3 regions of the Pseudomonas sp. TE3911 genome follow, and region 3 is predicted to be linked to each of the others. Evidence: riboswitches for the same ligand, from Rfam matches in the RefSeq annotation. Region 3 holds a riboswitch; each other region holds the start of a gene.

Region 1 (9,674 bases), 1.9 Mb from region 3:
CAGCATGAAAACTTACCAGGACTCTGTGAATGTTTTACCGGTTGCCGTGGTCACAGCCTTGGCAAACCGAGTTCACGCGGTCTGTTCCAGCCGCTAAATTTGTCGTTCGGGAATCTTCCATGCGTCTGTGTAAATTCTTCTTTATGGGCTGCTTGTCGTTGGTCAGCCTGGCGAGTCATGCCGAAACCCTCAATGGTCTTTATCAAGTACTTGAACCCGTCAGCAGCCAATCGCCCCAAGAGCGCGACCAGGCCACCCAGCGCGCGGTGCAGACCCTGGTAATCCGTCTGACCGGCGACGCCAAAGCCGCCGACGGCCCAGGCCTGGCGGCGATTCGCAAGGATCCGCAGCAAATCATCACGCAATACGGTTACGACGCCGGCCCACCCGAGAGTCTGCAAGTGGATTTCGACCCGGTCAGCACCGACCGCGCTCTGCGTGATGCGGGCCTGTCGATCTGGGGCAGCAATCGGCCGTCGATCCTCGGCTGGTGGTTGAACGATTCCACTGAAGGCAGCAGCCTGGTGGGGGATGGCCAGACCGTCGCCCAGGCGCTGCGTCATGCAGCCCAGCACCGTGGCTTGCCGTTGCGTCTGCCGCTGGGCGATCTGGATGAGCAGGTCGTCGCCACGGCGCCGAACCTGGAGAGTGCCGACGCCACACCGTTGCGCGCCGCATCCGAGCGCTACGGCGCCGACGCGTTGCTTGCCGTGCACGCGCGTCAGGAAGGTAACCAATGGCAGGCCAAATGGCGCCTGTGGCTGGGCGACAAGAGCGAACAGGGCACAGCCCAAGGCCCCGACACCGGCGCGGTGGCCGACGCAGTGATGCTGGCGGTCAGCCAGAAATTGGCGCCGCGTTTTGCGGTCAAGCCTGGCGTGAGCACCGAACAACTGCTGGAAGTGCAGGGGATGACCCTGGAGCGCTACGCGGCACTGGGTCATCTGCTGGAGCCGTTTGGTGGCCAGCCGCAGTGGGTTGACGGCAATCGCATTGTGTATCGGGTTAACGGGAGCGCCGATCAGTTGCGCACCCAGTTGAGCCTGGCCAAGCTGCAGGAGATCCCTGCGGGCGAGTCGCCGGCTACGCAGCCAGTCGCTGAGGGCGCGCAACCGGCCGCTGCGCCTGAGCCTCAGGCGCAACTGCGTTTTCGTTGGTAACAGTTCTTCCTTATATAGAAGCAATGGAGTGGTTTATGGCGGATACGCGTCGTTGGGTGTGGCTTGGCGGGATCGTCCTGCTGTGCGTTTTTGTGTTCTTGCTGCATTCGATCCTGACGCCGTTCCTGGTTGCGTTGCTGCTGGCCTATCTGTTCGATCCGGTGGTGGATCGTTTGGAGAAAGCCGGGCTGTCGCGGACCTTGGGCGTAGTGGCGGTGTTTGCGCTGTTCACCTTGATCATCACCGCGCTGGTGCTGGTGTTGGTGCCGATGCTGGCCAAGCAACTGTTTCGTCTCTATGAGTTGGCGCCGCAGATGCTCGACTGGTTGCAGCACACGGCAATGCCGTGGGCCCAGGCCAAGTTGGGGTTGTCGGACGGCTTCTGGAAGTTCGATAAGGTCAAGGCGGCGATCAGTGAGCATATGGGGCAAACCACCGATATCGTCGGTGTGATCCTCAGTCAGGCGACTGCGTCGAGCCTGGCGTTGATCGGCTGGCTGACCAATCTCGTGCTGATCCCGGTGGTGGCGTTCTATCTGCTGCGCGACTGGGACATCATGATGGCCAAGATCCGCAGCTTGCTGCCGCGTGATCGTGAGGAGCGCATCGTCTCCCTGGCCGGTGAGTGCCATGAAGTCCTTGGCGCATTCGTGCGTGGCCAGTTGCTGGTGATGCTGGCCCTGGGCGTTATCTACGCCGCCGGCCTGATGGCCATCGGCCTGGAGCTGGGCCTGTTGATCGGCCTGATCGCTGGCCTGGCGGCTATCGTTCCTTATATGGGCTTTGTGATCGGCATCGGCGCGGCGCTCGTGGCTGGCCTGTTCCAGTTTGGTGGTGATCTGTATCCGATGCTCGGGATTGTCGCGGTGTTCATGGTCGGCCAGGCCCTTGAGGGCATGGTGCTGACGCCGTTGTTGGTGGGTGACCGGATCGGTCTGCACCCGGTGGCGGTAATCTTTGCGATCCTGGCGGGGGGCGAGCTGTTTGGCTTTACCGGCATCTTGCTGGCATTGCCGGTGGCGGCGGTGATCATGGTGCTGGTGCGCCATATGCACGATTTGTACAAGGATTCGGATGTGTACACGGGCGTCGAAGACCCCGACCTGTAACCGCTGCTTCATAAACCCGGCTTCGGCCGGGTTTGTTGTTTATGGGGGGATGGCGTCAAACAATCCGCGTAAAACCGGCAAGTTAACGCAAACCTTTGATTTTGCTTGTGGTCTGCTGCATTGTGCGCCCCGCGTCACGGGTATAAACTTTGCAAACTTTACACAGAGGCCACTAGCGGTTCGATGGGAGCCGTTCAGTCAGCATGAAACCGATTCAGCTGCCCTTAGGTGTGCGTCTGCGTGATGACGCCACCTTTATCAATTACTACCCAGGCGCCAATGCCGCTGCACTCGGCTATGTCGAGCGGCTCTGCGAAGCCGACGCCGGGTGGACTGAAAGCCTGATCTATCTGTGGGGCAAGCACGGCGTGGGGCGTACTCACCTGTTGCAGGCCGCCTGCTTGCGCTTCGAGCAAATGGGCGAGCCGGCGGTGTACCTGCCTTTGGCTGAATTGATGGACCGCGGTATCGGGATCTTCGACAACCTTGAGCAATACGAGCTGGTATGCCTGGATGACCTACAGGCGATTGCTGGCAAGGCCGATTGGGAAGAGGCGCTGTTTCATCTGTTCAACCGCCTGCGAGACAGCGGACGGCGCTTGTTGATTGCTGCCTCCACATCGCCCCGCGAGTTGCCCGTCAAACTGGCCGACCTCAAGTCGCGCCTTACCCTGGCGCTGATCTTCCAGATGCGCCCGCTCTCCGACGAAGACAAATTGCGCGCCCTGCAACTGCGTGCTTCTCGCCGCGGCCTGCACCTCACCGACGAAGTCGGACACTTTATCCTCACCCGTGGCACTCGCAGCATGAGTGCGTTGTTCGATTTGCTCGAACAGCTCGATCAAGCCTCTTTGCAGGCCCAGCGTAAACTGACCATTCCCTTTCTCAAAGAAACCCTCGGCTGGTAGCAACCCCTTTGTTTGCAGGGGTTTTGGCAAATTCCAGGCGTCAGAAAACCCGCGTTTGAGCCGGTTTGGCCACGCGAAAGGCGCTTATAGGGTGTTAAGGGCTTAGATGTCATAGTCCAAACAGGAAGTCACATAGATCACGATTGAATTTGCAAATCGATGTGATAGAGGGCATAGTCTCGGCTTCTTTACACATCAGCCACGGTCGTGCCCATGCTAAATCGCTTCGCACCCCTCGTGCCTCTCGCACTCGTTACCCTGTTGTTTGGTTGCGCCTCCCACCCTCAGCAGGTGGTTGAGCAGCAAAAGCCTCAACAACATTCCCAGGCAAAATTTGTTGCAGCGCAGTCTTCCACTGTCTATGAGGAAGAAGTTGCAACAGAGAAAGAACTGGCCGATTTCTCCGGCAGCAAGCCTTATCAGCTTCCAGTTCTGGCCGACAGCATTCTCGAACGCGGCATGTCCCTGATCGGTACCCGTTACCGTTTTGGCGGTACTTCCGAAGCCGGTTTCGACTGCAGCGGTTTCATCGGCTATCTGTTTCGTGAAGAAGCTGGCATGAACTTGCCACGCTCCACTCGCGAAATGATCAACGTGAACGCACCGTTGGTCGCGCGCAACAACCTCAAGCCCGGTGATCTGCTTTTCTTCAGTACTGCAGGTCGTGGTCGTGTCAGTCACGCCGGTATTTACCTGGGTGATAACCAGTTTATCCACTCCAGCAGCCGTCGCAGTGGCGGTGTCCGAGTCGACAACCTGGGCGACAGTTACTGGAGCAAAACCTTCATCGAAGCCAAGCGTGCACTCGCCATGGCCCCGACGACCGTTACCGCTAGCAAGTAAACTTAAAGTGATACTTGAAGTTTGACGTGTAAGCGCTAGAATCCCTGGACATTGTTGTAATCCGTTCGCGCGAGCCTTGCTTGCGCGTTCTGGTTTTCAGCGTTCGGCAGCGAAAGCCGCATCCAGATCAGGATTGTTCTGCACATGTCGACGTCAGCCCGCCTAGTTCTTCTCGTTTGCGCCGCGCTGCTCAGCGCCTGCGCCAGCCGTCCGCCGCCTGCTCCTGTCGCGGCCAAGCCCAAGCCGGTATTCAACTACGCCACCCAGAATTTCTCGCCTGCTGCCGAAGACGTGCTCTTCCGTGCGCTGGGCCTGGTCGGCACGCCTTATCGCTGGGGCGGCAACACGCCGGACTCGGGCTTTGATTGCAGTGGCCTGATCGGCTTTGTGTTCCGTGACGCCGCCGGCATTTCCCTGCCACGCACTACCCGTGAGCTGATCGTGATGCGCGCTCAGGACGTGAGTGAGCAGAACCTGCAAACAGGTGACCTGCTGTTCTTCGCCACCGGTGGTGGTTCGCAGGTCAGCCATGCTGGGATCTATGTGGGCGAGGGCCGCTTTGTCCATGCGCCGCAAACCGGCGGTACGGTGAAGCTCGATACCCTGTCCAAGGCGTATTGGCAGAATGCCTATCTGAGCGCCAAGCGGGTATTGCCAGCAAACCTGGCACGTAATCCCTGAACCCAATACCTAACTAAATGTGGGAGGGGGCTTGCCCCCGATAGCGAAGTATCAGTCACAGTATCTGTGCCTGACCCACTGCTATCGGGAGCAAGCCCCCTCCCACATTGGTTTTGTGATGCTTCTGGGGGCGTTTATTTGGCCGCCGACACCCGCCATACCTTGTTCCCCACGTCATCCGCCACCAGCAAGTCCCCTTGCTGATCAATCACCACGCCCACTGGGCGGCCCATGGCTTTCTCATCTTTATCGAGGAAGCCGGTCAGCACGTCCACCGGCTGACCTTTAGGCTGGCCTGCCTCGAATGGCACGAAAATCACCTTGTAGCCGCTGTGCGGCTTGCGATTCCACGAGCCATGCTGGCCGATGAATGCGCCGTTGCTGAACGGCGCCGGGAGTTTGCTGCCCTCGGCGAACGTCAGGCCCAAAGAAGCGGTGTGCGGCCCTACGGCGTAGTCCGGCGCAATGGCCTTGGCGACCAGGTCCGGGTTCTGCGGCGTGACGCGCACATCCACATGCTGGCCGTAATAGCTGAACGGCCAGCCATAGAAACCGCCGTCCTTGACCGAGGTGATGTAGTCCGGCACCAGGTCGCTGCCGATCTCGTCGCGCTCGTTCACCGCTGTCCACAGCTTGCCGCTCTGCGGTTCCCAAGCCATACCATTGGGGTTGCGCAGGCCGGAGGCGAAAATACGGTGCTGGCCGCTGGCGCGGTCGACTTCCCAGATCGCGGCACGCCCCTGTTCCGCCTCCAGGCCGTTTTCACCGACATTGCTGTTTGAGCCGACGCTCACGTACAGCTTGCTGCCATCCTTGCTGGCCACCACGTTTTTCGTCCAGTGATGGTTCAGCGGACCGCCTGGCAAGTCGACCACCTTGGAGCCTTGGGCCTTGATGGCAGTTTCGCCTGGCTGATAGGGGAAACGCAGCAGCTTGTCCGAGTCGGCCACATACAGGTCGTTTCCGACCAGGGTCATACCGAACGGCGAATTGAGGTTTTCCAGGAACACCGTACGTGTTTCGGCGACGCCGTCGTGGTCGGCATCGCGCAATAGAGTGATACGGTTCGGGCTCGGCACCCCGGCGCCGGCACGTCCCATGACCTTCTCCATGACCCAGCCGCGTATGCCCTTGGCGTCATCCGGTTTGGGCGGTGCGTTGGTTTCCGCCACCAGCACATCGCCATTGGGCAACACATACAGCCAGCGCGGGTGGTCGAGGCCCTCGGCGAACGCGGCCACTTGGGTGCCGGGGGCTGCCGTTGGCTTCGCGCCATCTGGCCAGCCGATGGCTGGAGCGATGTTGACGGTAGGGATCAGCGTTTTGTTCGGTTCCGGCAGTCGGGGCGAGGGGCCGGTGCCGTCGGAAACCTTCAGGGTTGAGCTTTCTCCGCACGCCGCGAGGGTGCCGGCAAGCATGATTAACAGGGCGAGTCTGGTTTTATGCATGGTGTTCTCCTTGATACCTGTAAGGGTAGAGGAGGGCGGTGGTGCGATGGTTCAAGTACTCGACTAGCTTTCATTGACGCTCCACCCCCAACCCACTAACCTTCGCCGCTTGTTCCAGGTGCTCTGTGACCCGTGGGTCGACAGAGTGAAACAGGGAAGCCGGTGAGTGAGCGCGCTTGTACACAGCGCCGCCGCAATTCCGGCGCTGCCCCCGCAACGGTAAATGAGTCAAGACGCTGCTTTTGCCACTGTATCGCGTGCGATATGGGAAGGCGCAGCGTTGGCCTGCTTGCTCTCTACAAGAGCTGCGCCACTCATGAGCCCGGAGACCGGCCTGGATCATCCAACAGCATCACGGTGGGCGATGCTTGGCTGTCTGTTTTTTCTTTTTCCTGCCCGCCGTTTTTGTCCAGCCCCAACGGAGAGCTGCCATGACCGATACCCCCGACCGCGACGAACGCCACTTGGCGCGCATGCTGCGCAAAAAAGCCGTGATCGACGAGCGCATCGCCAACTCCCCTAACGAATGCGGCTTGCTGCTGGTACTCACCGGCAACGGCAAAGGCAAGAGCAGCTCGGCGTTTGGGATGCTCGCTCGCGCCATGGGCCATGGGATGCAATGCGGTGTGGTGCAGTTCATCAAGGGGCGTAACAGCACTGGCGAAGAGTTGTTTTTCCGCCGCTTCCCCGAGCAAGTGCGTTTCCACGTCATGGGCGAAGGCTTTACCTGGGAAACCCAGGACCGCCAGCGCGATATCGCCGCCGCCGAGGCAGCCTGGGCGGTATCCCGCGAACTGCTGCAAGACCCAACCATCGGCCTGGTGGTGCTGGACGAGCTGAACATAGCCCTCAAGCACGGCTACCTCGACCTGGACCAAGTGCTCAGCGACCTGCAAGCCCGCCCGCCGATGCAACACGTGGTGGTCACTGGCCGTGGCGCTAAGCCGGAGCTGATCGAGATGGGCGACACCGTCACCGAAATGGGCATGCTCAAACACGCATTCCAGGCCGGTATCAAGGCACAGAAGGGCGTCGAACTTTGAATCAGCCCCGTCATTGCCCGGCCGTATTGATCGCCGCACCGGCGTCCGGCCAAGGCAAAACTACCGTCACCGCCGCCCTGGCCCGTTTGCACCGCAATCTGGGACGTAGGGTGCGCGTGTTCAAATGCGGTCCGGACTTTCTGGACCCGATGATCCACGAACGCGCCAGCGGTGCGCCGGTGTATCAATTGGATATGTGGATGGTGGGCGAGCAGGAAAGTCGCCGCCTGCTGTGGGAAGCGGCGGGGGAGGCCGACCTGATCCTGATCGAAGGCGTGATGGGTCTGTTCGACGGCACGCCCTCCAGTGCCGACCTGGCGCGGCACTTCGGCGTGCCGGTGCTGGGCGTGATTGATGGCACCGCCATGGCCCAAACCTTTGGTGCTCTGGCGCTAGGCCTTGCGCGCTACCAGCCGGATCTACCGTTCGCGGGCGTGTTGGCCAACCGCGTCGGCACGTTGCGTCATGCGCAATTGCTCGAAGGTAGCCTCACTGAAGGCCTGCGCTGGTACGGCGCGCTGTCCCGCGAGACGGGAATCGAGCTGCCGAGCCGTCATCTGGGCCTGGTTCAAGCCAGCGAACTGAATGACCTCGATGCACGCCTGGACGCCGCCGCCCAAGCCTTGGGCAGCAGTTGCGAAGTCGCTTTACCGCCGCCCGTGACCTTCGCCGCGCCTGAAGTGATCGAAGCTGAGCCGTTGTTGGCCGGTGTCCGCATTGCCGTGGCCCGCGACGAAGCCTTCGCCTTCACCTACGGCGCCAGTCTTGACCTGTTGCGGGCGATGGGCGCTGAGCTGACATTTTTCTCCCCGATCCACGATCGCGAATTACCTGACGCCGACAGTCTGTATCTGCCTGGTGGCTACCCGGAACTGCACCACCAGGCGTTGTCGGAAAATACTCCGATGCTCGACGCCATCCGTGCTCACCATGCGGCGGGTAAGCCGTTGCTCGCTGAGTGTGGCGGCATGCTCTACCTGCTGAACTCCCTCACCGACGTCGACGGCAACCGCGCCGAACTGCTCGGCCTGTTGCAGGGTGATGCAGTGATGCAAAAGAAACTGGCGGCCCTGGCGCTGCAAAGCGTCGAATTGCCGGAAGGCGTACTGCGCGGCCATACCTATCACCACTCCCTGACCAGCACCGAATGGCAACCGATTGCCCGTGGTTTGAGCCCCAATGGTGGGCGCGGGGCCGAAGCGGTCTACCGACAGGGGCGGATGACGGCCTCTTACGTGCACTTCTACTTTCCGTCGAATCCGGCTGCTGTGGCCGCATTGTTTTTACCCACGATAGCGCCATGACTGACAACGCCTTCCCCCAGGCCGACCGCGATGCCGTTTACCGCGCCATTGCCGAACGCCGCGACATGCGTCACTTCAGCGGTGGCACTGTCGCCCCTGAATTGCTCCACCGCCTGCTTCAGGCCGCGCATCAGGCGCCGAGTGTCGGCCTCATGCAGCCCTGGCGTTTTATCCGCATCAGCGACCGCCACCTGCGCGGGCAGATCCAGCAACTGGTGGAAGAAGAGCGCGTGCGCACAGCCGAGGCCCTTGGCGAGCGCACCGATGAGTTCATGAGGCTTAAGGTCGAAGGCATCAATGACTGTGCCGAAGTACTGGTGGCGGCATTGATGGATGATCGCGAGCGCCATATTTTCGGCCGGCGCACCTTGCCGGAGATGGACATGGCCTCGCTGTCCTGCGCGATCCAGAATCTGTGGCTGGCCGCTCGCGTGGAAGGCCTTGGCATGGGCTGGGTCTCGTTGTTTGAGCCCCAGGCCCTGGCCGATTTGCTGGGCCTGCCGCCCGGCGCAAAACCTCTGGCTGTGTTGTGCCTGGGGCCGGTCGTCGAGTTCTATCCGGCACCGATGTTGCAGCTCGAAGGCTGGACCGAACCGCGTCCGCTGAGTGACATGTTGTTTGAGAATACGTGGAGAGTAAGTCAATGAGTGTGGCCTTGCTGTGTGTCGCTGCAGTGGCGTTGGATGCGCTACTGGGCGAGCCCAGGCGCTGGCATCCGCTGGTGGCGTTCGGCAATTTTGCCGGGCGCATCGAGCAACGTTTCAACAGTGGCGGCCGTGGCTGGCGCAGTCACGGTGTGACGGCGTGGTTTATCGCCGTGGTGCCGTTGACGCTGCTGGCCACCGCGTTGTCGTGGGCGCCTTATATCGGCTGGGTGTTGGAGATTCTGGCGTTGTACTGCGCCCTCGGTATGCGCAGCCTCGGCGAGCATGTGATGCCGGTGGCCCAGGCGTTGCGCAGCGATGACCTGGATGAAGCCCGCACGCGGGTGAGTTACCTGGTGAGCCGCCAGACCAGCGAGCTGGATCGCACCGAAGTCGCCCGCGCCGCCACCGAATCGGTATTGGAAAACGGCAGCGATGCGATATTCGCCGCGCTGTTCTGGTTCGTGGTCGCTGGCGTACCGGGCGTGGTGCTCTACCGATTGAGCAACACCCTTGATGCCATGTGGGGCTATC
Region 2 (9,674 bases), 1.6 Mb from region 3:
TCTGTGGCCGTTGCGCCAAGGCGCGGGCGATGTGCACACGTTGGCGTTCGCCGCCGGAGAGGCTGCGCCAGGCGCGTTGGCTCAGGTGGGTGGCGTCCACATCGTGCAGGGCCTGGCACACGATGGCGTCGTCCTCGCGTGACCACGGGCTCAGCGCCGACAACCATGGCGTGCGCCCCAACGCCACGGCGTCGAATACGCGGATGGCGTCGTCGGTGTCGGCCTGTTGCTCCACCACTGCCAGCTGTTGCGCGATGGCGCGGCGGGACAGGTCGCCCAAACGGGTGCCCCCAAGCCTTACCTCACCAGAGGCGGGTGTTCGCAACCCCGCCAGCAGTTTGAGCAAGGTGGATTTACCGGAGCCGTTCGGGCCGACAATCCCCAAGGTTTCCCCCAACTGCACCTCAAGATGAATATCCCGTAGCAACTCGGCATCGCGCACTTTGAAACCCAGGCCCGTACAACTGAGCACTTTCATCGCGCATTCCTCCGCCCGATCAGGATCAACGCGAACACCGGCGCGCCGACCAGGGCAGTGACCACGCCCACAGGAATCACTTGGCCTTTGATCAAGGTGCGCGACAGCACATCCGCCGCGATCAAAAACAGCGCGCCGCCCAAGGCGCTGGCTGGCAGCAACCGCGAGTGCCCGGTGCCCAGCAACAGGCGCACCGCATGGGGGATCACCAGGCCGACAAAGCCAATGGAGCCGACAATCGACACCATCACCGCCGTCACCAACGCCGCGCAGCCCACCAGCACAAATTGCACGCGGCGCACCGGAATGCCGAGGGACGCCGCCGAGTCACTGCCGAAGGTAAACGCATCCAGCGCACGCCGATGCCACAAGCACACCGCCAAGCCGGCAACCGCCACCGGCACCGCCAGCCACACCGAAGGCCAGCGCACACCGCTGAGGTTGCCCAGCAGCCAGAACATGATGCCGCGGGCCTGCTCGGAGCTGGCCGACTTGGTAATGAGAAACGCGGTCAGGGCATTGAACATCTGCGAACCGGCAATGCCCGCGAGGATGATCTGGCCGGTACCGCTCATAGAGCCGCTGGCCCGCGCGAGCAAGATCACCAGGGCAAACGCCGCCATGGCCCCGACAAACGCGCCGGCCGACAGTGAAATCAACCCGCCGCCCACGCCCATCAGCGCCACCAACACCGCGCCGGTGGAGGCGCCGGCGCTGATACCCAGCAGATAGGGATCGGCCAGCGGGTTGCGCAGCAACGACTGCAAGATCACCCCACAGGTGGCCAGCCCCGCACCGCACGCGGCAGCGACCAGGGCGCGCGTCAGGCGGTAGTTCCACACCACGCCTTCGTCGATTGGATCGAGCAGATAGCCGGCGTTCCACAGCTTATTGGCGAGCACTTGAAGCACCACCTGCGGATCGATGGACGTTTCGCCGATGGCCACGCCCGCGAGTAGGGCGGCTGAAAGCAGGGTCAGGGCGAGCAGGGTGCGGATCACGCTTTTACTCATTTGCGCAGGTCGTAGCCGTCGATGGCGCCGGCCAGCTGTTCAAGGCCATCGAACGTGCGGAGGCTGGCCTGCAACGCCAGGGCGTCGAGGATGATGATGCGGTTGTGTTTGACGGCGTCCATGTTGCGCGTGACCGGGTCGCTGCGCAGGAAGGCGAGTTTCTTTTCATGGTCGTCGGCAGGGTAGCGGCGACGGTCCATGCGGGCGATCACCAGGAACGTCGGGTTGGCCTTGGCGATGGTTTCCCAGCCAACGGCGGGCCACTCTTCATCGGACTGCACCACGTTGTGCAGGCCGAGGGTTTCGAGCATGAATTCGGGGATGCCCTTGTGGCCCGCCACGTACGGGTCGCTGGCTATCTCGGAACTGGAGAACCACACCAGCGCGCTGGCTTGCTTGAGGCCTTTACTCTGCGCCGTGGCAACGGACTTGGCCAGGCGCGCCTTGAGGTCGTCGTTCAGCTGTTGGCCGCGCGCCTGCACGTCGAAAATCTCGGCCAGTTGGCTGATGCTCTTGTAGAGGGTCTCGATGCGGAACGGCTCTAGCCGCGTGCCGTCGGCGCCCACCAGATTGTCCTTGCCTTCGCAGTCGGAAGGCAGCAGGTAGGTGGGGATCTTCAACTCGTGGAATTGCTCACGGGTGCCCACCACGCCTTGCGGGCCGACCACCCATTCCAGCTCGGCAGCCACCAGTTGCGGGCGTTTGGCGATCACGGCTTCAAAGCTTGGCTCGTTGTTGGCCAGGCGTTCGATTTTGTCGTTCTGCGCCTGGTACTGGGGCAGCACACTGTTGAACCACAGCGAGGTGCCGACCACTTTGTCGCCGACGCCCAGGGCATACAGCATTTCGGTGGCGGCCTGGCCGATGGTCACGCTGCGTGCGGGGGCTTGCGGGAAGGTCACGGCGCTGCCGCAGTTTTGGACCGTCAGCGGGTAGTGAGTGGGCGCCGCTTGAGCCAGGGCACAGAAACCCAGACCGGTGATCAGGGCAGTAACGCGTGGCAGCATGGGGCGATCTCCGTGTGAACCGTAGGTGAAGCAGGGGCAGTACGGCTCGGAAATACGCCCTTGAACGCTGCCGGTCGGGCAGGCAAGGATGTCCTTCCCGGACACCCCGCCGGTTAGTGATTGTGCTGGGCCGGCAGGTCTCCTGACTGATGCGTCTTCGCCACGCTCCAGCCTTCCCGGACGAGGTCCAGTGGCGTTAAGGAGCAGGCTCGGCACCTAAAGTTGCGGGGGCAGTTTCGATTGACGCCGCGGGCGGCGTTTCGAATTCCCTATTAGTCCCATGGGGGAACCGGCGGCGCTATGGTAGTTGATTCAGCCTCGCAGAGGGAGGCTGAGCTTCAGTTTGCGTGCCGGTGGCGCGATCTTCGATGTCGCGCCAAGTGATGGGGTCTATCGTTAAAAAGTCGCTAGGACGTTCGCGCCTCGCAAAAAGGAGGCGGCCAATGTGTGTTCGTCAGTAGCTTCGCAATCCGTTTTTTGCTTGATCCCGCCTAAATGCGCGATCAGATCGCTCACCACAACACGGCCACCTGCCATGAAAGGCCCGCTGCGCAGCCGGGGTTATTTTCGATCCAGCCACACCGTCTGCGCATTGCAGAACTCGCGAACGCCGAAGTGCGACAGCTCGCGACCGAATCCACTTTTCTTCACGCCGCCAAACGCCACCCGTGGGTCGGAGACGCTGAAGGCGTTGATGAAGATCCCGCCGGTTTCCAGCTGATTGGCGATATCCCGTGCTTTCGCTGCGTCAGTGGTGAAGATGCTCGCGGTGAGGCCGAACTCGCTGTCATTGGCCAGGGCCACCGCGTGGTCGGCGTCGCGGGCGGTGATGATCGAGGCCACGGGGCCGAACAGTTCCTGTTTGAACGAGGTCATCTGGTCGGTGACGTTGGCGAGTACGGTGGGCTCGTAGTAGTTGCCGTCGCCTGTGACTTTATGGCCGCCGAGCAACAGGGTCGCGCCTTCCTCCAGGGTGGCCTGGACCTGACCGTGCAACTCGTCGCGCAGGTCGAAGCGGGCCATTGGGCCAATGTAGGTGGCAACTGATGTGGGATCGCCCATCACCAGGGCACGGCTGGCTTCGACGAACTTGGCCGTGAAGGCTTCCACAACACCGGCTTCGATGATCAAGCGCTTGGCGGCGGCGCAGACTTGGCCACTGTTCTGGAAGCGGCCGATGAGCGCGGCTTGCACGGCGGCGTCGAGGTCGGCGTCGTTGAGCACGATGAACGGGTCGGAGCCGCCCAGTTCCAGCACGCTTTTTTTCAACGCTGCACCGGCCTGGGAGCCGATAGCGATGCCGGCGCGCACGCTGCCGGTGAGGGTCACGGCGGCAATACGTGGGTCCGCGATGGCTTTGGACACGCCCTCGGGGGTGACGTTGATCACTTCGAATAAGCCTTCAGCAAAGCCGGCTTTACGGAACGCTTGTTGGATCAGGTAGGCGCTGCCCATCACATTCGGCGCGTGTTTGAGCACGTAAGTGTTGCCGGCGAGCATGGTTGGCACGGCGCCGCGCAGTACCTGCCATACAGGGAAGTTCCACGGCATTACGGCGAGAATCGGGCCCAGCGGGCGGTATTCGATGTGGGCGGTGCCGTTGTCGACCAGGGTCGGTTCCGGGGCGAGCATGGCCGGGCCTTGGGCTGCGTACCATTCACTCAGTTGCGCGCATTTTTCGACTTCGGCACGTGCCTGGGCGATGGGTTTGCCCATTTCCAGAGTGATCATCTGCGCCATGGCTTCGGCTTGCTCGCGCAAGGCGGCGGCCAGGGCTAACAGCAGCTCGGCGCGCTGGCTCACCGGCTGGCGGCGCCAGGTGCGGAAGGCGCTGGTGGCGCGGTCGAGGGCGGCATCCAGCTGCGCTGTTGTTTCGTAGGGATAGTTGCCGACGGTTTGGCCGTTGGCGGGGTTGATCGATAAGGCGTGGGTGTTCGCGTTCATGGCACCGTCCTGTGTACGTTGGGAATGGAGGTCAGCGTACGGGGCTGGATCTTTTCTGGAAACTGAATAATATTAAGCAATACGTTCACGAATGGAGAATGAATTGGATCTCGTGCAACTGGAAATCTTCAAGGCCGTCGCCGAACAAGGCAGCATCAGCGCCGCCGCGCAGTTGATTCATCGGGTGCCGTCAAACTTGACCACGCGGATCAAGCAACTGGAGCAGGATCTGGGCGTGGAGCTGTTTATCCGCGAGAAGAGCCGACTGCGCCTGTCGCCGGCGGGTTGGAATTTCCTCGGTTACGCGCGGCGCATTCTCGATCTGGTGCAAGAGGCCCGCGCGACGGTGGCGGGGGAAGAACCTCAGGGGGCGTTTGCCCTCGGCTCCCTGGAAAGCACGGCGGCGGTGCGTATCCCGGCGTTGCTGGCGGCGTATAACCAGAAGCACACCAAGGTCGAACTGGACCTGAGCACCGGGCCGTCGGGCACCATGATCGAAGGGGTATTGTCGGGGCGCCTGACCGCCGCGTTTGTCGACGGGCCGGTGCTGCATTCGACCCTGGAGGGCGTGGCGGTGTTTGAGGAGGAGATGGTGGTGATCGCGCCACTGCACCATGCGCCGATCAGCCGGGGGCAGGACGTAAATGGCGAGAACATCTATACGTTCCGCTCGAACTGCTCGTACCGGCATCACTTTGAACGCTGGTTCTCACAGGACGGCGCGGTGCCGGGCAAGATCTTCGAGATTGAGTCCTACCACGGCATGCTCGCCTGCGTCAGCGCCGGTGCTGGGCTGGCGCTGATGCCGCGCAGTATGTTGGAAAGCATGCCCGGGTTCGCTGCGGTGAGTGTGTGGCCGCTGATGGACAGCTTTCGCTTGCTGAACACTTGGTTGATCTGGCGGCGGGGGACTGTTTCGCAGAGTTTGAACAGCTTTGTGAAGTTGCTGGAAGAGCGCGGGCTGGTAGCCGCCTGAATCCACTGTGGGAGGGGATAAGTCCCGTCCCACCTGTTTTTTTATCAGCCGCCGAACTGGAAGGTGCCCATGGCGAGTTTCGCCATGATTGCTGTCGCACCCAGCTGCACCAGCCACAACGCCAAACCACCAAGGAATACACCGAGGGCCACCTGCAACACCAAACTCTTCTGCCGCTTCACCTGCGGCGCGCGTGGGGTGTAGTCGTGCAGTTCGTCGCGGTCGGCGCGCAGGTCCAAGTCGTCGTTTCTCATAGAGCTCTCACAGCAAAGGGGCGGTCAGGGTTCAGTCTAGGGGCTGGACACAAAAAAGGGGAAACCATGGCTTCCCCTTCTGTGCAACGCTAGCAGGTTTACAGCACCTGAACGATTGCCTGTGTGACCGCAGCAATGTTCGACTGGTTCAACGCCGCCACACAGATACGCCCGGTATCCAGCGCGTAGATACCAAACTCGCTGCGCAGGCGGGTGACTTGCTCAACGGTCAGACCGGAGTAGGAGAACATCCCACGCTGGCGACCGACGAAGCTGAAGTCGTGGCCCGGCGCAGCCTTGGCCAGTTCGGCAACCATCTGCTCACGCATGCCACGGATGCGCAGGCGCATCTCGGCCAGTTCGGCTTCCCACTGGGCGCGCAGTTCAGGGCTGTTCAACACGGCGGCAACGATCGCTGCGCCGTGGGTTGGCGGGTTGGAGTAGTTGGTGCGGATCACGCGCTTGACCTGGGACAGGATGCGCGCGCTTTCTTCCTTGGAGTCGCCGACGATGGACAGCGCGCCCACACGTTCGCCGTACAGGGAGAACGACTTGGAGAACGAGCTGGAGACAAAGAAGGTCAAGCCCGATTCCGCGAACAGGCGCACAGCGGCGGCGTCTTCGTGGATGCCATCGCCAAAGCCCTGGTAGGCCATGTCGAGGAACGGCACCAGGTTCTTGGCCTTGACCACGTCCAGCACGTTTTGCCAGTCGGCCGGGCTCAGGTCGACGCCGGTCGGGTTGTGGCAGCAGGCGTGCAGCACCACGATGGACTGCGGCGGCAGGGCGTTGAGGTCTTCGAGCAGGCCGGCGCGGTTCACGTCGTGGGTGGCGGCGTCGTAGTAGCGGTAGTTCTGCACCGGGAAACCAGCGGTTTCGAACAGCGCACGGTGGTTTTCCCAGCTCGGGTCGCTGATGGCGACGACGGCGTCTGGCAGCAGTTGCTTGAGGAAATCAGCGCCGATCTTCAGGGCGCCAGTGCCACCAACGGCCTGGACGGTCACGACACGACCAGCTTCGAGCAATGGCGAGTCGTTCCCGAACAGCAGGGTTTGAACGGCCTTGTCATAGGCGGCGATACCGTCGATCGGCAAGTAGCCACGGGCGGCGTGTTGCGCCACGCGAATGGCTTCCGCTTCGGCAACGGCACGCAAGAGTGGAATCTTCCCCTCCTCGTTGCAGTAAACGCCTACGCCAAGGTTGACCTTGGTGGTTCGTGTGTCGGCGTTGAATGCTTCGTTGAGGCCCAGGATAGGATCGCGTGGTGCCATTTCGACAGCGGAGAACAGGCTCATTTTTGCGGCAGCTCTATGGGGGAAGGGAGGGACGTGTCGCGCTCCAGCCGAATGCACTAGAGCGGTGCACAAACGGGGAGCTAGTATAGAGGCCATCACGGCTGAGGGCGACAACCGAAACGGCTTTTCGGCCAAGTTTTTCGGTTTATTTGCTGACCGTTAGTCTTATTGCAACGTCGATCCCAGATGGCAGGCAGGACGATTGCCTTGAAACCCGTCACATTCGCCACCACTTCTATGGCTATCATGGTTTTTTCCTACTGCTCGCTCTGAAAGTTCGCGGGTGGTGGTCTATTTCTTCCCCGACGGGTTTACAGTCCGGGGTGACTTCAAGAGGTACGTTATGTCGGATTTCCAACTAGTCACCCGCTTTGAACCCGCTGGCGATCAGCCAGAAGCCATTCGCCAGATGGTCGAAGGCATCGAGGCCGGCCTGGCTCACCAGACGCTGCTCGGGGTGACCGGTTCAGGCAAGACTTTCAGCATTGCCAACGTGATCGCACAGATCAACCGGCCCACCTTAGTGCTGGCGCCAAACAAGACCCTGGCCGCGCAGCTCTACGGCGAGTTCAAGGCGTTCTTCCCGAATAACGCAGTGGAATACTTCGTTTCCTACTACGACTACTACCAGCCTGAAGCTTATGTGCCGTCTTCCGACACCTTTATCGAGAAGGATGCGTCGATCAATGACCATATCGAGCAGATGCGGCTGTCGGCGACCAAGGCGCTGCTGGAGCGCAAGGACGCGATCATTGTCACCACGGTGTCGTGTATCTACGGCCTGGGCAGCCCGGAAGCATATTTAAAGATGGTGCTGCACGTGGACCGTGGCGACAAACTCGACCAGCGGGAGTTGTTGCGCCGCCTGACGAGTTTGCAGTACACCCGCAACGACATGGACTTTGCCCGCGCCACCTTCCGCGTGCGCGGCGACGTGATCGATATTTACCCGGCCGAATCCGATCTGGAAGCGATCCGCATCGAGCTGTTCGACGATGAAGTGGAGAGCCTCTCAGCCTTCGACCCGTTGACCGGCGAGGTCATCCGCAAGCTGCCGCGCTTCACCTTCTATCCGAAAAGTCACTACGTGACCCCGCGTGAAACCCTGATGGGTGCCATCGAGGGCATCAAGGTGGAGTTGGCCGAGCGCCTGGAATACCTGCGGGCCAATAACAAACTGGTGGAAGCCCAGCGTCTTGAGCAGCGCACCCGGTTTGACTTGGAGATGATCCTGGAGCTGGGCTACTGCAACGGCATCGAAAACTACTCGCGCTACCTCTCGGGTCGCGAATCCGGCGCGCCGCCGCCGACGCTCTATGACTACCTGCCCGATGACGCGCTGCTGGTGATCGACGAATCCCATGTCAGCGTGCCGCAAGTGGGCGCTATGTATAAGGGCGACCGCTCACGTAAAGAGACGTTGGTGGAGTACGGTTTCCGGCTGCCGTCGGCACTGGATAACCGGCCGATGCGCTTCGACGAGTGGGAGGCTATTAGCCCGCAGACCATTTTTGTGTCGGCCACACCGGGTAACTATGAGGCCGAGCATGCCGGCCGCGTTATTGAGCAACTGGTGCGTCCGACCGGCCTGGTGGACCCGGAAATTGAAATCCGCCCGGCGCTGACCCAGGTCGATGACCTGCTGTCCGAGATCAATAAGCGTGTCGCTCTGGAAGAGCGGGTGCTGGTCACCACGCTGACCAAGCGCATGTCCGAAGACTTGACCGACTATCTGGCCGACCACGGCGTGCGGGTGCGCTATCTGCACTCGGATATCGACACCGTGGAGCGCGTTGAGATCATCCGTGATCTGCGCCTGGGTACCTTTGATGTGTTGGTAGGCATCAACCTGCTGCGCGAAGGCTTGGACATGCCGGAAGTGTCGCTGGTGGCGATCCTCGATGCGGACAAGGAGGGCTTTCTGCGCTCCGAACGCTCGCTGATCCAGACCATCGGGCGGGCGGCGCGAAACCTTAATGGCAGGGCGATTCTCTACGCGGACCGCATCACCGGTTCTATGGAGCGGGCGATTGGTGAGACTCAGCGTCGTCGCGACAAGCAGATCGCGTTCAACCTGGAAAATGGCATCACGCCCAAAGGCGTGTTCAAGGACGTCGCCGACATCATGGAAGGCGCCACCGTGCCCGGTTCGCGCAGCAAGAAGCGCAAGGGCATGGCCAAGGCCGCAGAGGAAAGCGCCAAGTACGAGAACGAACTGCGCTCGCCGAGTGAGATCACCAAGCGGATCCGCCAGTTGGAAGAGAAGATGTACCAGTTGGCGCGGGATCTGGAGTTCGAGGCGGCGGCGCAGACGCGGGATGAGATTGGCAAGTTGCGCGAGCGCTTGCTGGCTGTCTGATCTGCGGTGGCTGAGCGGGCCTCATCGGGGGCAAGCCTCCTCCCACGCTTTGACTTGTGAACACCGTCAAATGTGGGAGGGGCGGTGCGACGATTCGACTTGCCCTCGATGGCTACGCCTCGGTTTTCCAGAAATCACCCAGGCTGTTACCATTCGCCCCTTGTTTCAATTTTAAGTTTTATCGCCCATTCGAGACCCGCCATGACCACCGTCCGCACGCGCATTGCGCCATCGCCTACTGGGGATCCCCACGTCGGCACCGCCTACATCGCCTTGTTCAACTACTGTTTTGCCAAGCAGCACGGCGGTGAATTCATCCTGCGGATCGAAGACACCGATCAACTGCGC
Region 3 (9,674 bases):
AGGGCTTTTTTGGCCAGCTGGGTACTTCGCGACGTGCGCCGGTGGGCAGCGGCGGCGCGGGCATGTCACCCCACTGGCCTTGACCCGGCGAAGCCTCGCTGGAATTGGGCGACTGGCCTTCAGGCGGCGGACTGGCGGGCGGCGACTGTTCCTGGCGACGGTGGCGCAGGGCAAACTCGGCCACGGCTTCAATATCCTCCTCGGCAATTTCATCAGCGCCGCGCCACGCCGCATGGGCCCTGGCGCCGCGCAGCCAGACCAAGTCCGCGCGCAAGCCGTCGACGCCCGCAGCAAAGCAACGCTCGGTAATCTGCGCCAGGGCCTGGTCATCCAGCGCGATACTGTCGAGCCGCGCCCGAGCCTGGGTGCAACGCTCGCGCAAGGCCGCCTGGGGCTCGGCCCACTGGGTGCAGAACGCGACAGGATCGCTGTCGAAATCCAGGCGACGGCGAATGATCTGGCCACGCTCGGCTGGCAAGGTCTGCCCACTCAAGGCCACGTTAAAACCGAAACGGTCGAGTAACTGCGGACGCAACTCACCCTCTTCCGGGTTCATCGTGCCGATCAGCACAAAACGCGCGCTATGGCGATGGGAGATGCCGTCACGCTCGATCAGATTGGTGCCGCTGGCCGCCACGTCCAGCAACAGGTCCACTAAGTGGTCGGCCAGCAAGTTGACTTCATCGACGTACAACACGCCGCCATCGGCCTTGGCCAATACGCCGGGGGAAAACTGCGCGCGGCCCTCGCCCAGCGCAGCGTCGAGGTCCAGGGTACCGACCAGGCGCTCCTCGGTCGCACCCAACGGCAAGGTGACGAATTGACCGCTGGCAAGCAGGTCCGCCAGGCCACGGGCCAGTGTGGACTTGGCCATGCCACGCGGGCCTTCGATCAGCACACCGCCGATCTTCGGGTCGATGGCGGTCAGGCATAGCGCCAGTTTCAGGTCGTCGGCGCCGACCACGGCGGACAGCGGGAAATGGGGAATATCGGTCATCCGGTCTCTCTTTAAATTCTGCTGTACACGTAATCACCCTGTCACGAGCCCGCTTCTTGTGGCGAGCGGGCTTGCCCCGCGTTGGGCTGCGAAGCAGCCCCAATAGAAGCGCCGCAGTCTGCCAGGCAGCTCCGGGGCTATGTTTTGGGGCCGCTTCGCAGCCCAGCGCGGGGCAAGCCCGCTCACCACAACAGCACCGCCCGCCACCACGGCCCATCTCGCGCTCTAACTGCCTTCTTCTATATCCAGCAACAGATTTTCCAACGCTTCACGGTACGCCCCTGGCTCTTGCCAAAGGCCACGCTGTTGCGCCTCCAGCATGCGCTCGGTCATGTCCCGCAACGCCGCTGGGTTGTGCTGCTGCACAAACGCGCGGGTGTCGGGGTCGAGCAGGTAGGCGTCAGCGAGCAAGGCGTATTGATGATCGTCGATCAGCGCCGTGGTGGCGTCGAAGGCGAACAGATTGTCCACGGTCGCGGCCATTTCAAACGCACCTTTATAGCCATGACGCTTCACCCCATCGATCCACTTGGGGTTGGCAGCGCGGGCACGGATCACCCGGTTCAGCTCTTCCTTCAAAGTGCGGATCTTCGGCAAGTCCGGCTGGCTGTGATCACCGTGATAGCTGGCAGCCTTATCGCCGCTCAGGGTTTCCACGGCGGCGAGCATGCCGCCCTGGAATTGGTAGTAATCGTTGGAGTCGAGCAGGTCGTGCTCGCGGTTGTCCTGGTTTTGCAGCACGGCCTGCACCTGGCTCAGGCGCTGGGCGAACTGCTCGCGGGCGGCGGTGCCTTCGTCGGCGCCGCCATAGGCGTAGCCGCCCCAGTTCAAGTAGACCTCGGCCAAGTCCTCGCGGCTTTGCCACAGGCGGCCATCGATCGCGCCCTGCACGCCTGCGCCATAGGCACCGGGCTTGGCGCCAAAAATGCGCCAGCCGGCCTGTTTCGCCGCGGCCTCTTCATCCAGGCCAGACGCCAGTAACGCCGCGCGTTCGCTGCGCACCTTGGCGGCCAGTGGGTTCATGTCGTCCGGTTCGTCCAACGCCGCCACCGCCTGCACCGCCGCGTCAAACAAGCGGATCAGGTTGGCGAAGGCATCGCGGAAAAACCCGGACACCCGCAGCGTCACATCCACACGCGGGCGGTCCAGCAGGCTGACCGGCAGGATTTCAAAGTCATCCACCCGCTGGCTGCCGGTGGCCCACACCGGGCGCACGCCCATCAGCGCCATGGCCTGGGCGATATCATCGCCGCCGGTGCGCATGGTCGCGGTGCCCCAGACCGACAGGCCCAACTGGCGCAAATGATCGCCGTGGTCCTGCAAATGCCGCTCAAGAAGCAAGCTGGCCGACTGGAAGCCGATGCGCCAAGCCGTGGTGGTGGGCAGGTTGCGCACATCGACGGTGAAGAAATTGCGCCCGGTGGGCAGTACATCCAAGCGCCCACGACTCGGCGCGCCGCTCGGACCTGCCGGCACGAAACGACCGTCGAGGGCGTCCAGCAAACCGCGCATTTCCGCCGGGCCGCTGGCATCCAGGCGTGGTGCCACGACGATGCGCAGGCTTTCGATAACCGCTTTCACGTCTTCCCAGCCGGGTTCTTCCAACTGTTCAAGGGGGCCTTCCAACGCCTGCTCGATCAGCCGCGCCGCGTACAACTCCAGACGCTCGCGGGTGTCGCCGGCGGTGCGCCACACCTGCGCATCGATGCTCTGCAACACCGCCGGGCGGCGCCCAGTCCACGGTTCGGCCAGGGCGCAGTCCAGCGGGTCGAAGCCCAGCCCAAAGGCCTTGGCCAACACGCGCAGCAAGCTCGATTGCGGGCCACGGCCATCGCCTCGGGGGATGCGCAGCAAGGCCAGCAACGTATCAATGCGCAAACGGCCTTGCGGCGATTCACCGAAGATATGCAGGCCGTCGCGGATCTGCGATTCCTTCAAATCACACAGGTAGGTGTCCAGGCGCGGCAGCCAAATCGCCGCATCGGCGTCGCCATCCAGTTCAAGCTCCTGGTCGATACGGGTTTCGCGCACCAGCTTAAGGATGTCTTTTTGCAGCTCACGGGCACGGCGTGGGTCGAGCAGTTGGGCCTCGTAATACTCGTCCGCCAACAGCTCCAGGTCACGCAGCGGGCCGTAGGTTTCGGCGCGGGTCAGCGGCGGCATCAGGTGATCGATGATCACTGCCTGGGTGCGCCGCTTGGCCTGGGCGCCCTCGCCCGGGTCGTTGACGATAAAGGGGTAGATATTCGGCAGCGGCCCCAGTATCGCGTCAGGCCAGCAGTGTTCCGACAGGCCCACGCCCTTGCCTGGCAGCCATTCCAGATTACCGTGCTTGCCCACATGGATGACGCCATGGGCGCCATAGGTGTGGCGTAACCAGAAATAGAACGCCAGATAGCCGTGGGGCGGCACCAGGTCCGGGTCGTGGTACACCGCACTGGCGTCCACCTGGTAACCCCGCGCCGGCTGGATGCCGACGAACGTCAGGCCCAGGCGTAGGCCGGCGACCATCAGGCGGCCATCGCGGAACATCGGATCGTTATGGGGCGTGCCCCAGCGCTCCAGCACGGCGCGCTGGTTGGCTTCAGGCAGGCGCTTGAACATCGCTTCGTACTCATCCAGGCCCAGGCTTTGATGGCACGGGCGCAGGTCGAGGCTGTCCAGATCGTTGGTGACGCCACCCAGCAAGTCGTGGATCAAGGCGGTGCCGCTTTCCGGCAGTACCGCTGGCACCGGGTAACCTTCAGCTTGCAACGCACACAGGATATTCAGCGCCGCCGCCGGGGTGTCCAGGCCCACACCGTTGCCGATGCGGCCATCGCGGGTCGGGTAGTTGGCAAGGATCAGCGCGATGCGTTTATCCGCATTCGGCACACGCGCCAGTTCGACCCAACGGCGCGCCAGCTCGGCGACAAAATCCATACGCTCGGGCGCTGCGCGGTAGCACACCACGTCCGACTGGCTGCGTTCGCTGCGCCAGGCCAGGTCTTTGAAGCTGATCGGCCGGCTGATAATGCGGCCGTCCAGCTCCGGCAAGGCAATGTGCATCGCCAGGTCGCGCGGACCCAGGCCTTGTTCACTGGCCTCCCAGCCGGGCTGGTTGTCCTGGGCGCAAATCGCCTGGATCACCGGAATGTTGCGGCGAAATGGCCGCAAATGCGGGGCTTCGGGGCTGGATTGGGCAAAACCGGTGGTATTCAGAATCACCGATGCCTGCACGTCATCCAGCAAATCCTCGACCACCGCGAGGCAGCCGGGCTCTTTCAAACTGGCCACCGCCATCGGCAACGGGTTGAGGCCCGCCGCCTGCAAGCGCTGGCAGAACACATCGATAAAACCGGTATTGGCCGCCTGCAAATGGGAGCGATAGAACAGCACCGCCGCCACGGGATGGTCGGCGTGCCAATCTGCCTGCCAGTCGCTCAGGCAAGCATTGGCTTTGCCGGGATGATAAATCGCCGTACGCGGCAAGGCTTGCGGCTCGGCCCACGGGTAGTCGCGGCCCATATAGCCGCTGGCCAGGCAGCGATAAAAGTCCAGCGCGTTGCCCAGCCCGCCCTGGCGCAGAAACTGCCACAAGCGATCCCGCGCCTCGACGCCGACGGTACTGAGACCGCTGAGTTCCGGGTCCGGGCGATCATCCCCCGGCACCAGGATCAGCTGCACACCGCGCTCGGCCAACTCCACCAAGCGCTCGATGCCGTAGCGCCAATAACCGATGCCACCGTGCAGGGAAATCAGGATGACCTTCGCGTGGCGCAGCACCTCATCGACATACAGGTCGACCGAAGCGTGGTTCTGCACCTGCATCGGGTTGGCCAGGCGCAGGCTCGGGTAGTCATCCGGCAACTGCTGGGCCGCTTCGGCCAGCAGCGCCAGGCTGGAATCACCGCTGCACAGGATCACCAGCTCGGCGGGGGTTTGTCCAAGGTCGGCAATATTGTCGTCCGCGACAAAACCACCGGGCTGAGTCCTGAGCAGGTGCATGGATTAAACGCTGAGCGCGGCGCGCAGTTGCGCTTCGAGGCCGACCGCATCCAGGTCCTGGCCGATCAGCACCAGGCGCGTGATGCGTGCTTCGTCAGCACCCCAGGCGCGGTCGAAGTGTTTGTCAAAGCGGGTGCCCACGCCCTGGATCAACAGGCGCATCGGCTTGTTCGGGATCGCGGCGAAGCCTTTGACACGCAAGATGCCGTGTTGCACGACCAGTTGAGTCAATGCGTCGAGCAGCAGCGCTTCGTCGGCCTGGGGCAAGTCGATGGAGATGGAATCAAACGCATCGTGGTCGTGATCGTCTTCACCTTCGTGGTGATGATCGTGATGGCTATGACGACCGTCGATATGCTCTTCGGAGCCGGCGCCCAGGCCAATCAACACGTCCAGGGGCACGCGACCGCTGCTGGCTTCGATGATTTTGACGGCTGGCGGCAGCTCTTCGGCGACTTCCAGGCGCACACGGGCCAGGTCTTCCGAGCTGATCAGATCGGCCTTGTTGAGGATGACCAGGTCCGCGCTGGCCAATTGGTCGGCGAACAGCTCGTGCAGTGGCGACTCATGGTCCAGGTTCGGGTCGAGTTTGCGCTGGGCGTCCACTTGATCGGGGAACGCAGCAAAGGTACCGGCGGCCACGGCCGGGCTGTCGACCACGGTGATCACCGCGTCAACCGTGCAGGCGCTGCGGATTTCCGGCCACTGGAAGGCTTGCACCAGCGGTTTTGGCAGGGCCAGGCCCGAGGTTTCGATGAGGATATGATCGAGGTCGCCGCGACGGGCGACCAGTTCGCGCATCACCGGGAAGAACTCTTCCTGCACGGTGCAGCACAGGCAGCCGTTGGCCAGTTCGTACACGCGGCCATTGGCTTCTTCTTCGGTGCAACCGATGGAGCACTGCTTGAGGATTTCACCATCAATGCCCAACTCGCCGAACTCATTGACGATGACGGCGATGCGACGGCCCTGGGCGTTGTCGAGCATATGGCGCAGCAAGGTGGTTTTGCCCGAGCCGAGGAAGCCGGTAACGATAGTGACGGGGAGTTTGGCCAGTGTTTTCATCGGATGCCCTTGGGGGCGGGCATACGGGACGATAGGCCCTGCGGCGCGGCGCAGAAGCGGATTTCGTCACCGGATCACCCCGCCCGGTTGAATTAGAAAATCGGTTGCGAGGCAGGTCTCCTGGCTTAGGGCTTGCGGGTCGCTAGACCGGCGCCGGCTGCGCCTTCCCGCCGTTGATGGCAGTGGCGTGGCAGTCGGATGAACCCTTCACAGTTGCGGGGGCAGCCGCGGATTGAACCGCGTTCCCTTCTTAGCTTCGGCCTGGGCCGAAGAACCTCGAAGGTGCAAGGCTACAGGGGCTCGGTGAATTTGACTACCGTCGCTCTGCATGCTTTCCTACATGCCTTGTTTCGGGTGCCCTTCACAGGGTGAAACGGGAAACCGGTAAATCATGGCTACCATGACCAGTCCGGTGCTGCCCCCGCAACGGTAAGCGAGTGAAGCGTCAGATCCACTGTGCCTGTAAGGCATGGGAAGGCGATGCTTTATAGACCCAGTGTCCCTCGCAAGCCCGGAGACCGGCCCGAAAAATCAGATAACAAACCCGCGGTGGGCGGGCGCTGTTCGGAACTCTGCGTGCCTGGCTCGCGGGGTTTTCATGCGCTCGTTTCATCCAGACACCTGAAAGGGACGCGCCATGTCGATCATCAGCAGCACTTCGCACTCCGCCAGCAGCACCTCTACCTTGAGCCAACGCCTGACCGCCGCCATCGGCGCGTCGATCCTCGGCGCGTGTCTGGTGTATTTCGCCGGTTTCTCGCATATCGAGGCGGTGCACAACGCTGCCCACGATACCCGCCACAGCGCCGCGTTCCCGTGCCACTGAGACCTGCCGACATGATCAAGCGTATTGCGCAAACCGCAGGTTTCACCGGCCTGTTGGCCGCGCTGCTGCTGACCCTGCTGCAAAGCTTTTGGGTCGCCCCGCTGATTCTTCAGGCGGAAACCTTTGAAAAAGCCCCGGCGGCAACCGAAGTGGTGCATGAGCACGCTGCCGGCGCTGCTGCCCACACCCACGATGCCGAAGCCTGGGAGCCTGAAGATGGCTGGCAGCGCGTGCTGTCGACCACCGGTGGCAACTTGGTGGTGGCGGTTGGTTTTGCACTGATGCTGGCCGGCCTCTACACATTGCGCGCCCCCACCCGCACGGCGCAGGGCCTGCTGTGGGGCCTGGCCGGTTACGCAACCTTCGTGCTGGCGCCGACGATGGGCCTGCCACCCGAGTTGCCGGGCACCGCCGCCGCTGATCTGGCACTGCGCCAGACGTGGTGGATCGGCACTGCGGCCTCCACCGCTGCCGGGATTGCGCTGATCGTGTTCGGGCGCAACTGGCTGCTGAAAGTGCTGGGCGCTGCCATCCTCGCGGTACCGCACGTCATTGGCGCGCCGCAACCGGAAGTGCACGCAATGCTCGCGCCGCAAGCCCTGGAAACGCAGTTCAAAATCGCTTCGCAACTGACCAACGTGGCATTCTGGCTGGCCCTGGGGCTGATCAGCGCCTGGCTGTTCCGCCGCAAACGCGACGATCAATACTCCGCATGACCTACGTGGTCGGCCTGGGTTGCCAGCGGGGTTGTGAGGTTCATACCCTGCTGGCGCTGTTTGATACCGCTCTCGCCGAGGCAGGGATTGATCCCCAATGCATCACCGCGCTGGCCAGTATCGACCGCAAACACGACGAGCCAGGCTTACTGGCTCTGGCACGGCACTTGAACCTGCCGCTGGAGTGCTTCAACGCCGAGCAACTGGCGATTTATGAACACCGGCTAAGCCACAAGTCCGACGTCGCGTTCGCCCACACGGGGTGTTACGGCATCGCCGAAAGTGCCGCCCTGGCCCTTGTTGAACAGCTCGGCGGCGCGCCTGCCCAGTTGCTCATCACCCGCAAAAAAACCGCCCAAGCCACCTTTGCGTTGGCCTGCGCCGGTTAAAACCCCGATAATCGCCCTCCCCGATCATGAGCAATCTTCATGCTCGCCCGTTTTTTGACAGGAATTCTCCATGACCGTCTACTTCATCGGCGCCGGCCCCGGCGACCCGGAATTGATTACCGTCAAAGGCCAGCGGCTGATCCGTAGTTGCCCGGTGATCATTTATGCCGGTTCGCTGGTGCCTGCGGCGGTATTGGAAGGTCATCAGGCAGAACACGTGGTCAACAGCGCCGAACTGCACCTTGAACAGATCATCGACTTGATCAAGACCGCACACGCCAAAGGCCAGGACGTGGCGCGCGTGCACTCCGGGGATCCGAGCCTTTACGGAGCGATCGGCGAGCAGATCCGCCTTTTGCGGGAATTGGGCATTCCATTCCAGATCATTCCTGGCGTCACCGCCGTAGCGGCCTGCGCAGCGTTACTGGAGACGGAGCTGACCCTGCCAGACATCGCCCAAAGCGTGATCCTGACCCGTTATGCCGATAAAACCAACATGCCCGCCGGTGAGGGTTTCGACAGCCTGGCGCAGCACGGTACGACCATGGCGATTCATCTGGGGGTGAATCATCTGGAGAAAATCGTCGCCGAACTGCTGCCGCACTATGGCGCGGATTGCCCGATCGCCGTGGTGCATCGCGCGACTTGGCCGGATCAGGATTGGGTAGTGGGCACCCTTAGTGATATCGCCGAGAAAGTCGCGTCCAAAGGTTTTCGGCGTACGGCGTTGATTGTGGTGGGCCGGGTGCTGGCGAGTGACAGTTTCAGTGAGTCGTCGCTGTATCGGGCGGGGCATGCGCACCTTTATCGACCTTGATTATTCACTTCATAAAGACCCTATAAGCCACTGATAAATATCAATAAATACAGATAAATATGGGAGGATCTTGCTCCTGATAGCGGCGGGTCAGCTTCCAATGGGGCAACTGAGCTACCGCTATCGGGAGCAAGCCCCCTCCCACAGTTAATCTTAGTTGTTAGGTTTATTGCGTAAGATTCTGAATTTAAAGCAAAAAAAACGGCGCTCACGGGGCGCCGTTTTTCTGTTCGCAGTGAACGCCTTACTCAGTAGTAGGCGTTTTCTTTCTGCGTGTGGTCCGTCACGTCACGGACGCCCTTGAGCTCCGGAACGCGCTCCAGCAGGGTGCGCTCGATGCCTTCACGCAGGGTCACGTCCGCCTGGCCGCAGCCCTGGCAGCCGCCGCCGAACTTCAGCACGGCGATACCGTCATCGACCACGTCGATTAGGCTGACCTGGCCGCCGTGGCTGGCCAGCCCTGGGTTGATCTCGGTTTGCAGGTAGTAGTTGATGCGCTCGTTGACCGGGCTGTCGGCGTTGACGCTCGGCACCTTGGCGTTTGGCGCCTTGATGGTCAACTGGCCGCCCATACGGTCGGTGGCATAGTCCACCACCGCGTCGTCCAGGAAGGCTTCGCTGAAGTGGTCGATGTACGCGGTGAAGCTTTTGAGCCCCAGGGCGGTGTCTTCAGGTTTCTCTTCACCGGGTTTGCAGTAAGCAATACAGGTCTCGGCGTACTGGGTGCCGGGCTGGGTGATAAAGACGCGGATGCCGATGCCTGGGGTGTTCTGCTTGGACAGCAGGTCAGCCAGGTAATCGTGGGCGGCGTCGGTAATGGTTATGGCAGTCATGGAAACTCCTCACAGGCTTGCCCGGAGTTTACGCCAAATTATTA

The links. Region 3 has a riboswitch for cobalamin ahead of cobW (cobalamin biosynthesis protein CobW). Riboswitches for the same ligand answer to the same signal wherever they lie in the genome.
Region 1: another riboswitch for cobalamin. It lies ahead of cobO (cob(I)yrinic acid a,c-diamide adenosyltransferase); the one in region 3 lies ahead of cobW (cobalamin biosynthesis protein CobW).
Region 2: another riboswitch for cobalamin. It lies ahead of ACVWXD_RS05115 (ABC transporter substrate-binding protein); the one in region 3 lies ahead of cobW (cobalamin biosynthesis protein CobW).

What each region holds. Positions count from the first base shown of each region.
Region 1 covers NZ_JBSSFP010000001.1:783,839-793,512, forward strand. Annotated here, with positions in the region: gene ACVWXD_RS03650 (DUF2066 domain-containing protein) at 120-1,160, shown strand; gene ACVWXD_RS03655 (AI-2E family transporter) at 1,196-2,269, shown strand; gene hda (DnaA regulatory inactivator Hda) at 2,473-3,177, shown strand; gene ACVWXD_RS03665 (C40 family peptidase) at 3,391-4,020, shown strand; gene ACVWXD_RS03670 (C40 family peptidase) at 4,165-4,701, shown strand; gene ACVWXD_RS03675 (PQQ-dependent sugar dehydrogenase) at 4,836-6,149, opposite strand; cobalamin riboswitch at 6,249-6,501, shown strand; gene cobO (cob(I)yrinic acid a,c-diamide adenosyltransferase) at 6,581-7,192, shown strand; gene ACVWXD_RS03685 (cobyrinate a,c-diamide synthase) at 7,189-8,496, shown strand; gene bluB (5,6-dimethylbenzimidazole synthase) at 8,493-9,143, shown strand; gene cbiB (adenosylcobinamide-phosphate synthase CbiB) at 9,140-9,674, shown strand, end outside.
Region 2 covers NZ_JBSSFP010000001.1:1,107,409-1,117,082, forward strand. Annotated here, with positions in the region: gene ACVWXD_RS05105 (ABC transporter ATP-binding protein) at 1-478, opposite strand, end outside; gene ACVWXD_RS05110 (FecCD family ABC transporter permease) at 475-1,491, opposite strand; gene ACVWXD_RS05115 (ABC transporter substrate-binding protein) at 1,488-2,498, opposite strand; cobalamin riboswitch at 2,614-2,807, opposite strand; gene ACVWXD_RS05120 (aldehyde dehydrogenase family protein) at 3,060-4,442, opposite strand; gene ptrR (putrescine utilization regulator PtrR) at 4,546-5,418, shown strand; gene ACVWXD_RS05130 (hypothetical protein) at 5,463-5,672, opposite strand; gene ACVWXD_RS05135 (amino acid aminotransferase) at 5,771-6,967, opposite strand; gene uvrB (excinuclease ABC subunit UvrB) at 7,311-9,326, shown strand; gene gltX (glutamate--tRNA ligase) at 9,528-9,674, shown strand, end outside.
Region 3 covers NZ_JBSSFP010000001.1:2,696,164-2,705,837, forward strand. Annotated here, with positions in the region: gene ACVWXD_RS12320 (ATP-binding protein) at 1-997, opposite strand, end outside; gene cobN (cobaltochelatase subunit CobN) at 1,223-4,984, opposite strand; gene cobW (cobalamin biosynthesis protein CobW) at 4,988-6,049, opposite strand; cobalamin riboswitch at 6,143-6,343, opposite strand; cobalamin riboswitch at 6,385-6,590, shown strand; gene ACVWXD_RS12335 (CbtB domain-containing protein) at 6,687-6,875, shown strand; gene ACVWXD_RS12340 (CbtA family protein) at 6,887-7,591, shown strand; gene ACVWXD_RS12345 (cobalamin biosynthesis protein) at 7,588-7,980, shown strand; gene cobM (precorrin-4 C(11)-methyltransferase) at 8,051-8,797, shown strand; gene nfuA (Fe-S biogenesis protein NfuA) at 9,046-9,630, opposite strand.